DNA from 3 places in the Kitasatospora sp. NPDC058444 genome. Region 3 is predicted to be linked to each of the others. Evidence: riboswitches for the same ligand, from Rfam matches in the RefSeq annotation. Region 3 holds a riboswitch; each other region holds the start of a gene.
What was found. A riboswitch is a leader RNA that binds a small molecule or an ion and turns the genes downstream of it on or off. The one in region 3 is predicted to bind S-adenosylmethionine.
Positions count from the first base shown of each region.

Region 1: it holds a riboswitch for S-adenosylmethionine, as region 3 does, so the genes downstream of both, thrC (threonine synthase) here and ACFWP2_RS01610 (aminotransferase class V-fold PLP-dependent enzyme) in region 3, are expected to answer to the same signal.
Region 2: it holds a riboswitch for S-adenosylmethionine, as region 3 does, so the genes downstream of both, ACFWP2_RS16175 (IclR family transcriptional regulator) here and ACFWP2_RS01610 (aminotransferase class V-fold PLP-dependent enzyme) in region 3, are expected to answer to the same signal.

Region 1 is NZ_JBHXLL010000002.1:5,759-9,021, reverse strand. It holds gene ACFWP2_RS02615 (MoaD/ThiS family protein) at 55-333, opposite strand; gene thrC (threonine synthase) at 361-1,641, opposite strand; SAM riboswitch class I at 1,658-1,792, opposite strand; gene ACFWP2_RS02605 (glucosyl-3-phosphoglycerate synthase) at 1,904-2,941, shown strand; gene ACFWP2_RS02600 (trehalose-6-phosphate synthase) at 3,003-3,263, shown strand, end outside.
Region 2 is NZ_JBHXLL010000013.1:19,502-22,764, reverse strand. It holds gene ACFWP2_RS16180 (hypothetical protein) at 1-1,001, shown strand, start outside; SAM riboswitch class I at 1,076-1,218, shown strand; gene ACFWP2_RS16175 (IclR family transcriptional regulator) at 1,440-2,153, shown strand; gene ACFWP2_RS16170 (threonine/serine exporter family protein) at 2,232-3,263, opposite strand, start outside.
Region 3 is NZ_JBHXLL010000001.1:347,097-350,359, forward strand. It holds gene ACFWP2_RS01600 (hypothetical protein) at 1-168, shown strand, start outside; gene trpD (anthranilate phosphoribosyltransferase) at 286-1,362, shown strand; SAM riboswitch class IV at 1,473-1,591, shown strand; gene ACFWP2_RS01610 (aminotransferase class V-fold PLP-dependent enzyme) at 1,643-3,025, shown strand; gene ACFWP2_RS01615 (Lrp/AsnC family transcriptional regulator) at 3,029-3,263, opposite strand, start outside.

The DNA.
Region 1 (3,263 bases), on a different contig from region 3:
GTACGGAGACCGGAATTCCGTACGCGCGGGCGACCGCGGGTTCTCGCAAACTGCTCAGCAGCCGCCGGCCACCGCCGGGATGATCGAGATGCTGGCGCCGTCCTTGATCTCGGTCGCCAGGCCCTCGGCGAAGCGCACGTCGTCGTCGTTCACGTAGACGTTCACGAAGCGCCGCAGCTTGCCGGTGTCGTCCAGGATGCGGGCCGAGATGCCCGCGTGGTTCCTCTCCAGGTCGGCGACGACCTCGGCCAGGGTGGCACCCTCGGCGGTCACCTCGGCGGCGCCGCCGGTGTAGGTGCGCAGGATGGTGGGAATGCGGACGTTGGCGCTCATGACTCTCCTTGCTGGGGCGGGGGTGGTTCAGGCGGACGCGAGGCCGGCGGCGCGGAACGAGTCCAGCGTCGGGCGGATGACGGCGCTCATCCCGGCGTCGGAGACGGCGTCCAGGGTCTTCAGGCCGTCACCGGTGTTGATCGCGACGGTCTCCTTGGCCGGATCCAGCTGCCCGGTCTCGACCAGCTTCTTCAGCACGCCGACGGTCACCCCGCCCGCGGTCTCGGCGAAGACCCCCTCGGTCCGCGCCAGCAGCCGGATCGCCGCCACGACCTCGGCGTCCGTGACGTCCTCCACCGCGCCGCCGGTGCGGCGGGCGATGTCCAGCACGTACGGGCCGTCGGCCGGGTTGCCGATCGCCAGCGACTTGGCGATGGTGTTCGGCTTGACCGGCTTGATCACGTCCCGGCCGGCCTTGAACGCGGCCGACACCGGCGAGCAGCCCTCGGCCTGGGCGCCGAAGACCTTGTACGGCCGGTCCTCGACCAGACCGAGCCTGATCAGCTCCTGGAGGCCCTTGTCGATCTTCGTCAGCTGCGAGCCCGAGGCGATCGGGATCACGATCTGCTCCGGCAGCCGCCAGCCGAGCTGCTCGCAGATCTCGTACGCCAGCGTCTTGGAACCCTCGCCGTAGTACGGCCGCAGGTTCACGTTGACGAAGCCCCAGCCCTCGCCGGCCGGGTCGCCGATCAGCTCCGAGCAGAAGCGGTTCACGTCGTCGTAGTTGCCCTCGATGCCGACCAGCTCGCCGCCGTACACCCCGGCCATGACGACCTTGCCCTGCTCCAGGTCGTGCGGGATGAACACGCAGGACCGGAACCCGGCCCGGGCCGCCGCCGCGCCCACCGCGCCGGCCAGGTTGCCGGTCGAGGAGCAGGACAGCGTGGTGTACCCGAACGCCCGGGCCGCCTCGATCGCGCACGCGACCACCCGGTCCTTGAACGAGTGCGTCGGGTTCCCGGAGTCGTCCTTGATGTGCAGCTGGGCGGTGAAACCGAGCTCCCGGCCCAGGTTGTCCGCCTTCACCAGCGGGGTCCACCCCGGGTTCAGGTTGGGCTTGGACGCGACGTCGGCCGGAACCGGCAGCAGCGGCGCGTACCGCCAGATGGACGCCGGACCGGCCTCGATCCGCTTGCGCAGCTCCTCGGCGCCCTCGCTGCCGAACTCGTAGGCGATCTCCAGCGGGCCGAAGCACTCCAGGCAGACGAAGCTGGGGCCGAGCGGGAAGCGGGTGCCGCACTCGCGACAGGACAGCGCGGCGGCGGGGCCGAGGTCGACGGAAACGGGTGCGGCGGTGTCGATAGCCATGACGGCGAGGCCTCTCTCCTCATCTTCCCCGTGGCGCGGTCGCGACACGGGCCGGAATTGGCACCTGTCCCGCCGGGGCCTGTCGACGACAGCTGGCGAGAAGGTTGCCGGGACGTCAACGGGCCGTTCCCTCAGTCCCTCTGGATGAGCTTGTGAAATTGTGGTGGTGCTCAACGGAGACCCCGGCGTGCAAAGGTCCGACCGCTGTACGAAGACTGTATCCGAAGGCGTCAATCCTGAACGGGACCGTCCGCCACGCGAGATGGCCCGTCCCACCGACCCCGCCGAGGAGACCTCCGTGCCCGCCGAACCGACTCCCGAGCTCCTCCCGCAGACGGCGTCCTGGCTGCGCCGCCGCTCCTGGAGCGCGGCCGACCGGCCGGTCCGCACCCTCCTCGCCGCCAAGGAACGCACCGGCCGCACCGTCAGCGTCGTCCTCCCCGCCCTGGACGAGGAGGCCACCGTCGGCGACATCGTCCGCACCATCCGCCGCGAACTGATGGAACGCCTCCCGCTCGTCGACGAACTCGTCGTCGTCGACTCCGGCTCCACCGACGCCACCGCCGCCGTCGCCGCCCAGGCCGGCGCCCGGGTCGAGCACCGCGACGCCGTCCTGCCCCGGCTGCCCGCCGTCCCCGGCAAGGGCGAGGTGCTCTGGCGCTCGCTGCTGGTCACCCACGGCGACATCGTCTGCTTCGTCGACGCCGACCTGCGCGCGTTCGAACCGACCCTGGTCTCCGGCATCATCGGCCCGCTGCTGACCGACGACTCCATCCAGCTGGTCAAGGCCATGTACGACCGCCCGCTGGAATCGGAGGGCGCCGTCCTGCCCGCCGGCGGCGGCCGGGTCACCGAACTCGTCGCCCGCCCCCTGCTCAACCTCCACTGGCCGGAACTCGCCGGTTTCGTCCAGCCCCTCGGCGGCGAGTACGCGGCCCGCCGCTCACTGCTCGAACGGCTGCCCTTCCCCACCGGCTACGGCGTCGAACTCGGCCTGCTGGTCGACGCCCTGGAACTGGCCGGACTGGACGCCCTGGCCCAGGTGGACGTCGGCGTCCGGCACCACCGCCACCAGGACGGCCAGGCCCTCGGCCGGATGGCCGCCACCATCTACCGGACCGCCCTGGAACGCCTCGACCGCACCCACCGCCTCAAGGCCTCCGCCGACCTCGTCCACCCCCACCTCACCCAGTTCACCCGCGACCCGGAGACCCGCGCCTTCACCGCCCACACCCACCCGGTGACCGCCCTGGAACGCCCCCCGATGCACACCGTCCCCGAATACGCGACCCGGCACTGACGGACCGTCTTCGACGGGCCCCACGGGTTTGCCACGCCGACCCCCCGGCAACATGCCAACCATGGGCGATCTCACGACCAACCGTTCGAGCGCGACCGGCACCGCCCCCGTCCTGGTGGCCTCCAACCGGGGACCGGTCTCCTTCGGCACCGCCGACGACGGCACGCTGACCCTGCGCCGCGGCGGCGGCGGCCTGGTCTCCGGCCTCTCCGCCATCGAGGACCCGAACGCCGTCTGGGTCTGCGCCGCCCTCGACGACGCCGACCGCAGAGCCGCCGCCGAGGCGCCCCGGGGCCGCCTCGACCTGGCCGGCCACGCGGTC
Region 2 (3,263 bases), on a different contig from region 3:
CCCGGGGCGAGCGCCACCTGCCGTACCTGGTGCTCGCCGCGCTCGACCGGGAGGGCGTGCGGATGGGCCGGCACGCCCGGGCCGAGCTGCGGCGCGCCCGCGACCGGGCCGAGTGTTACGCGGGCGTCGCCCGCGACCTCGCCGACGCCACCGGCGTCCGGCCGATCCGCGACCTTCCCCTGGCCGGCTACTACCCGCCCGACCTGCCCCGGCCGCTGGCCGAGCTCAGCCTGGTCAGCCCCACCGAGGCCTCGCTCTGGCAGGCCGTCAACCGGCTGGTCACCGATCACCCGGTGGAGTCGGTGGAGGTCGTCCTGCTCGGCGAGCGCCCCCGGCACACCGCCGTCACCCTGCGCTGGCCCGCCGAGGACCCGCTGCTCGACCCGTGGTACCAGGTGCGGGTGGCGACCGCCGCGCTCACCGGCGACCTCGCCACCGTCCCGGTCCGCCCCTACCTGGCCGCCGACGACCACGTGGAATGCCTGATCGCCCTCGCCGAGGAGGGGCTCGGCCGCGCCTTCCTCGCGGGCGACGTGATCGACGTGGCCCAGCTCGCCGGGCAGCCCTTCGACCCCGTCGAGACCGCCGCCGTGGTCGCCGCCTACCGGCTCGCCCCGGAGGCCGCCGCCCTGCTCGACCTCGCCGCCGAGCACCTGCCGCTCGGCACCCTGCGGGACGTGCGCACCGTCCTGGAGGCCGAGGTCGCCCCCGAACTCCAGCGCCGCCGGGGCGCCGCCCGCCCGCCCCGCCCGCGCCACGGCACCCTGCTGCGCCGCACCGTCATCCGGCACCAGTGGGACGAGGCGTTACTGCTCCCGGCCGGCGACGCGACGCTGCTGCTCACCCCCGTCGCCGACTACCTGCTCGGCCCCGAGGGCACCCGGCCGTCGGCCGCCGAGCGCGCCGCCGCCCTGGCCGCGCTGAGCTCCTGGGACGCGACCGCCCCCGGCCGCCCGGACCGGGCCGCGTGCACCGGTCTGACGGAGCCGCGCCACCGCTGAGCCGTCCCCGCGGGCCGCGGTCGGGTGTGGGGGGGCTTGCCGACCGGCCCGGGGAGTCTTGTATCGTTCCTGGCGAATCATCCAGAGGGGTGGAGGGACCGGCCCTACGAAGCCCCGGCAACTCCCCGTCCGACCCGGCGTCCGAAGTACGCGCCGTGCCGAACGGGATCAGTGCCAACTCCGGCCTGTCGCCACTGTGGCGCGGGAAAGATGAGGAGACACGGTGCTCTCTGTGCTGTCCTTCGCCCGGGCGCTTCCCGCCCCGGCTCCTTCGCGGACCCGTCTCGCTCTTTCGCGTACCCGTCTCGTGCCCGGCGCAGGCAATCGGCCGACTTCCCCGGCCCGTCCTCGCTGACCACACCCCAGGCTCCCCGCCAGGAGCCGCCGTGAGCAGCCCCCACCCGCTGCTCCCGGCCTCGAGACTGGAGTACCCCACCCATGGAGAACACGAGCGGCGTCGGCGTGCTCGACAAGGTCACCTCGATCCTCGGCACCCTGGAGGCCGGGCCCGCCACCCTGGGCGGCCTGGTCGCGGCCACCGGCATGGCGCGGCCCACCGCCCACCGGCTGGCCGTCGCACTCGAACACCACCGCCTGGTCAGCCGGGACGTGCACGGCCGGTTCATGCTCGGCCCCCGGCTCGGCGAACTCGCCACGGCCGCCGGCGAGGACCGGCTGCTGGCCGCGGCCGGCTCGGTCCTCACCCAGCTGCGCGACGTCACCGGCGAGAGCGCCCAGCTCTACCGGCGGCAGGGCGAGGTACGGATCTGCGTGGCCGCCGCCGAGCGCCTCACCGGCCTGCGCGACACCGTTCCGGTGGGCGTCACCCTCCCCATGAAGGTCGGCGCCGCCGCCCAGATCCTGCTCGCCTGGGAGGAGCCGGAGCGCCTCCACCGCGGCCTCCAGGGCGCCCGCTTCACCGCCACCGCCCTGAGCGGCGTACGGCGCCGGGGCTGGGCCCAGTCCGTCGGCGAGCGCGAACTCGGGGTCGCCTCCGTCTCCGCGCCCGTCCGCGGCCAGTCCAACCGGGTGGTCGCGGCCGTCACGGTCTCCGGCCCGATCGAACGCCTCACCCGGCACCCCGGGGCCCACCTCTCCCAGGCCGTGGTCGAGGCCGCCCACCGGCTCACCGAGGCCCTGCGCCACCCCTGAGCGGGCGCCCCCGGGGCTCCCGGGGCCACTGCCCTGGGAGCCCCGGGGGCCCGCTCGGCCCCGGCTCAGGTCCGGGGCTCAGGTCCGGGGCAGCAGGACGGCGCGGCGGGGGCGGGGTATCCGGCTGATCACCGCGCCGATCAGGGTGCCGATCGACACCCCGAAGACCGCCGACACGGCCGTCAGCACCGACTGCGCGCCGTTGCCGACCTCGATCTGCGCGGTGTGCAGCAGGCCGAAGGAGCCCGGCACCACGATCCAGAACGCCGGGAGGTAGAGCACCTGCCAGAGCGGACCGCCCGGCAGCCAGTGCACCAGGGTGGCCGCGGCCGCGGCGGTGACCCCACCGGCCAGGCCGCCGACCGCCGCGCCGTGCGCCGACCCCACCACCACCTGGGCCGTGACGCTCAGCGCGATCACCACGACGATCCACGGCACGGCCGGGGGCGGGGTGTTCACGTTGACCACCACGCCGGCCACCGCGAGCGCCAGCCCCAGCGCGATCACCCACCAGCTCGGCCTGGCGACCTGCACGTCGGCCAACGCGGTGGCCGGCATGCCGGTCGCGGTCGCCGCCGCGGCCACCCCGGCGAGGAACAGCGCCAGCTGCACCGCACCGGACACCAGCCGGGCCGTACCCGCACTGGCCGCCCCCGCCGCGATCTCCGACAGCCCGGTGACGAGCAGCCCACCCGGCAGCAGGATCGCCAGGGTGGCGACGATGGTCCGCAGCGGGCCCTCCAGCAACCCGGCCCGGGCGAGCGAGAGGACCAGCAGCGCCACCAGGAACCCGGCCGTGACGGGCAGCAGCGGCCGCAGGTACGGCAGCCGCCGGGCCAGCACGGTCAGCCCCACCACGATCAGCGAGCCGAGCCCGGCCGCCAGCACGTTCGCCGCCACCGGCTGGAGGAACAGGCAGACCCCCACCCCGACCGGCAGCGCCCCGAGGTCCGACACCCACGCGGGCCGGCGGGCCGGCGCCCGCCGGATCGCGTCCAGTTCGGCGAGCGCCCGCGGTCCGTCGAGCTCGCCCGCCCGCAGCCGGTGCACGAGATGGAGGACGTCGGCCGTCTGCTCGAACCGCAGCGCGGCGCCGACCGGCTGGAACCG
Region 3 (3,263 bases):
TGCCCGCCGGTGCTGGTGCTGATCGGCCGGCCGCAGGACTCCTGGCTCGCCGCCTGGAGCCGGGCGGACGCCGCCATCTCCCACCCGGTGGAGCCGGTGGCGCTGGCCGAGGCCGTCGCCACCCTGCTGCGGGCGCGGCTGGCGAAGCGGACTCCGGCCGTCCGCTGAATTCCGCCCGGCAACTGGAAAAGAGAGGGGTAGAAGCTCCCGCTCCGCTCGATAGGCTGGCTCCATCCGTACGGACGTCCCCGCGGAGCGGGGAACCGACAACAGCTGGAGTCAGCCATGGTGAACGTGAACCCTGCGAACGGCGGTAGCGACCCCGCGCAGGTGGTCCGCACCTGGCCGGACATCCTGGCGGCGCTGTTGCAGGGCGAGGACCTCGACCGGGCGTCCACCGCGTGGGCGATGGACCGGATCATGAGCGGCGAGGCGTCCCCCGTACAGGTGGCCGGGTTCATGATCGCCCTGCGGGCCAAGGGCGAGTCGGTCGAGGAGATCTCCGGCCTGGTCGACGCGATGTACGCGCACGCCGAGCCGCTGGAGATCCCCGGTCCGGCGGTGGACATCGTCGGCACCGGCGGGGACCGGGCGAAGACCGTCAACATCTCCACCATGTCGGCGATCGTCGCGGCGGCCGCCGGCGCCAAGGTGGTCAAGCACGGCAACCGGTCGGCCTCCTCCACCAGCGGCTCCTCGGACGTGCTGGAGAAGCTCGGGGTGGCGCTCGACCTGTCCTCGCGGCGGGTCGCCGAGGTGGCCGAGGAGGTCGGGCTCACCTTCTGCTTCGCGGCCAAGTTCCACCCCTCGATGCGGCACGCCGCCACCGCGCGGCGCGACCTCGGGGTGCCGACCTCCTTCAACATCCTCGGCCCGCTGACCAACCCGGCCAAGGTCACCGCGCACGCCATCGGCTGCTTCGACACCCGGCTCGCCGGGCTGATCGCCGGGGTGCTGGCCGAGCGGGGGGCGACGGCGCTGGTCTTCCGCGGCGACGACGGGCTGGACGAGCTGACCATCACCACCACCTCGCAGGTCTGGCTGGTGCGCGACGGGGTGGTCACCGAGACCGCCTTCGACCCGCGGGACGTCGGTATCGAGCTGGTCGGCATCGAGGCGCTGCGCGGGGCGGACGCCTCGTACAACGCCGAGGTCGCGCGGCGGCTGCTGGCGGGGGAGCACGGGCCGGTGCGGGACGCCGTCCTGCTGAACACGGCGGCGGCGCTGGTCGCGCTGGACCTGGGCGACGCGCCGCTCACCGAGCAGCTGGCGGCCGGCATGGAGCGGGCCGCGCAGGCGATCGACTCCGGTGCCGCGCAGGACCTGCTGCGGCGCTGGTCGGAGGCCACCAGCCGGATCTGAGGCGGAAGTTGGGGGAAGCCCGTGCCGGTGCGCCGGCCCGGGCTTCCGTGCTGTCCGGATGCTGGAAGCCCGTTTGACCACCCGGTGGACGCGGCCTAGAGTCTTCGCCAGGTCATGAGTGACAGCGCCAAGCCCCAGCTGGCTGTCCGGCAACCCTCCGTCCGTGGCGGGGTGCCCTGGGTGAGGACCGGGTCGTCACGGCAAACCGTCCGTGCGACAAGCGCGGACGCCCGACGACTGGCACTCCCGGGGTCCCTTGCCCCAGAAGGAGTGCATCCCCATGTCCTCGCTCGCCACCGAAATCCGCACCCCGCTCGCCGTCCTCGGCGCCGACGTCCAGGTTCCGCTCGCCAACGGTGAGAAGGTCGGCTACGCGGCGCTCGACTACGCGGCCAGCTCCCCGGCGCTCCAGCGGGTGTGGGACGACGTCGCCGCCTACGCGCCGTACTACGGCAGCGTCCACCGCGGGGCCGGGTACCTCTCCCAGCTGTCCACCGACCTGTTCGAGCAGAGCCGCCGCACCGTCGGCGAGTTCCTCGACCTGCGCGAGGGCGACCAGGTGGTCTTCACCCGGGCCACCACCGACTCGCTCAACCTGCTGGCCGCGGCCGTTCCGGCCGGCACCCGGGTGTTCGCGTTCGAGACCGAGCACCACGCCTCGCTGCTGCCCTGGGCGCACGCCGGACTGACCGTCACCTACCTGCGGGCGCCGCGCTCCCGCGCCGAGGCGGTGGCCGCGCTGGACGCCGCGCTCGCCGAGGCGTCCGAGGGCCCCAAGCTGCTCTGTGTCACCGGCGCCTCCAACGTGACCGGCGAGCTGTGGCCGGTCGCCGAGCTGACCGCGACCGCGCACCGGCACGGCGCCCGGGTCGTGCTGGACGCCGCCCAGCTGGCGCCGCACCACCGGGTCTCGGTGCGCGAGCTGGACGTCGACTGGATCGCCTTCTCCGGCCACAAGATCTACGCGCCGTTCGGTGCCGGGGTGCTGGCCGGCCGGGCGGACTGGCTGGACGCGGCCGAGCCGTACCTGGCCGGCGGCGGGGCGACCCGGACGGTGGCCCGGGAGAGCGACGGCTCGGTGGCCGTGCAGTGGCACACCGGCCCGGCCCGGCACGAGGCCGGCTCGCCGAACGTCATCGGGGCCTACGCGATCGCCTCGGCCTGCCGGGCGCTGACCGAGGCCGGCTTCGACGCGCTGGAGGCCCGCGAGCAGCAGCTGATCGCCCGGCTGACGGCCGGGCTGGCCGAGATCCCGCAGGTCAAGGTGCTGAACCTGTTCGGACCGGACTCCGCCCGGGTGGGCGTGCTCTCCTTCGTCGTCCGGGGCTGGAACAGCTCGCACTTCTCGGCCGCGCTGTCCGCCGAGTACGGCATCGGGGTGCGCGACGGGCTGTTCTGCGCCCACCCGCTGGTGCGCACGCTGCTCGGGGACGAGGACGTCGCGCCGTCCGAGTGCGGTGCGCCGGAGCCCTCGCTGCCGGGCGAGCGCAGCCTGAACGCGATCCGGGTGAGCTTCGGCGCCGGGACGCCGGACGAGCACGTCGACCGCTTCCTGACCGCCGTCCGGGAGCTGGTCACGGACGGCGCGGCCTGGAGCTACCGCAACGAGGGCGGACGCTGCGTCGCGACCGTGCAGATCGACAGGGGCCGTCGGGACGGCTGAGCGCTACTCGTCCAGGCCGAGGGCGAAGGCGGCTTCCAGGTCGTGCTGGGAGTAGGTGCGGAAGGCGATCTGGGTCTCGGTGTGGGCCACGCCCGGGACCTTGTTGAGCCGGCCCGGGATGACCTCGGCCAGGTCGTCGTGCCGGCGTACCCGCACCATCGCCACCAGGTTGTAGCCGCCGGTCACCGAGTAGACCTCGCTGACGCCGTCGATGGCGGCGATGGACTCGGCGATCTCC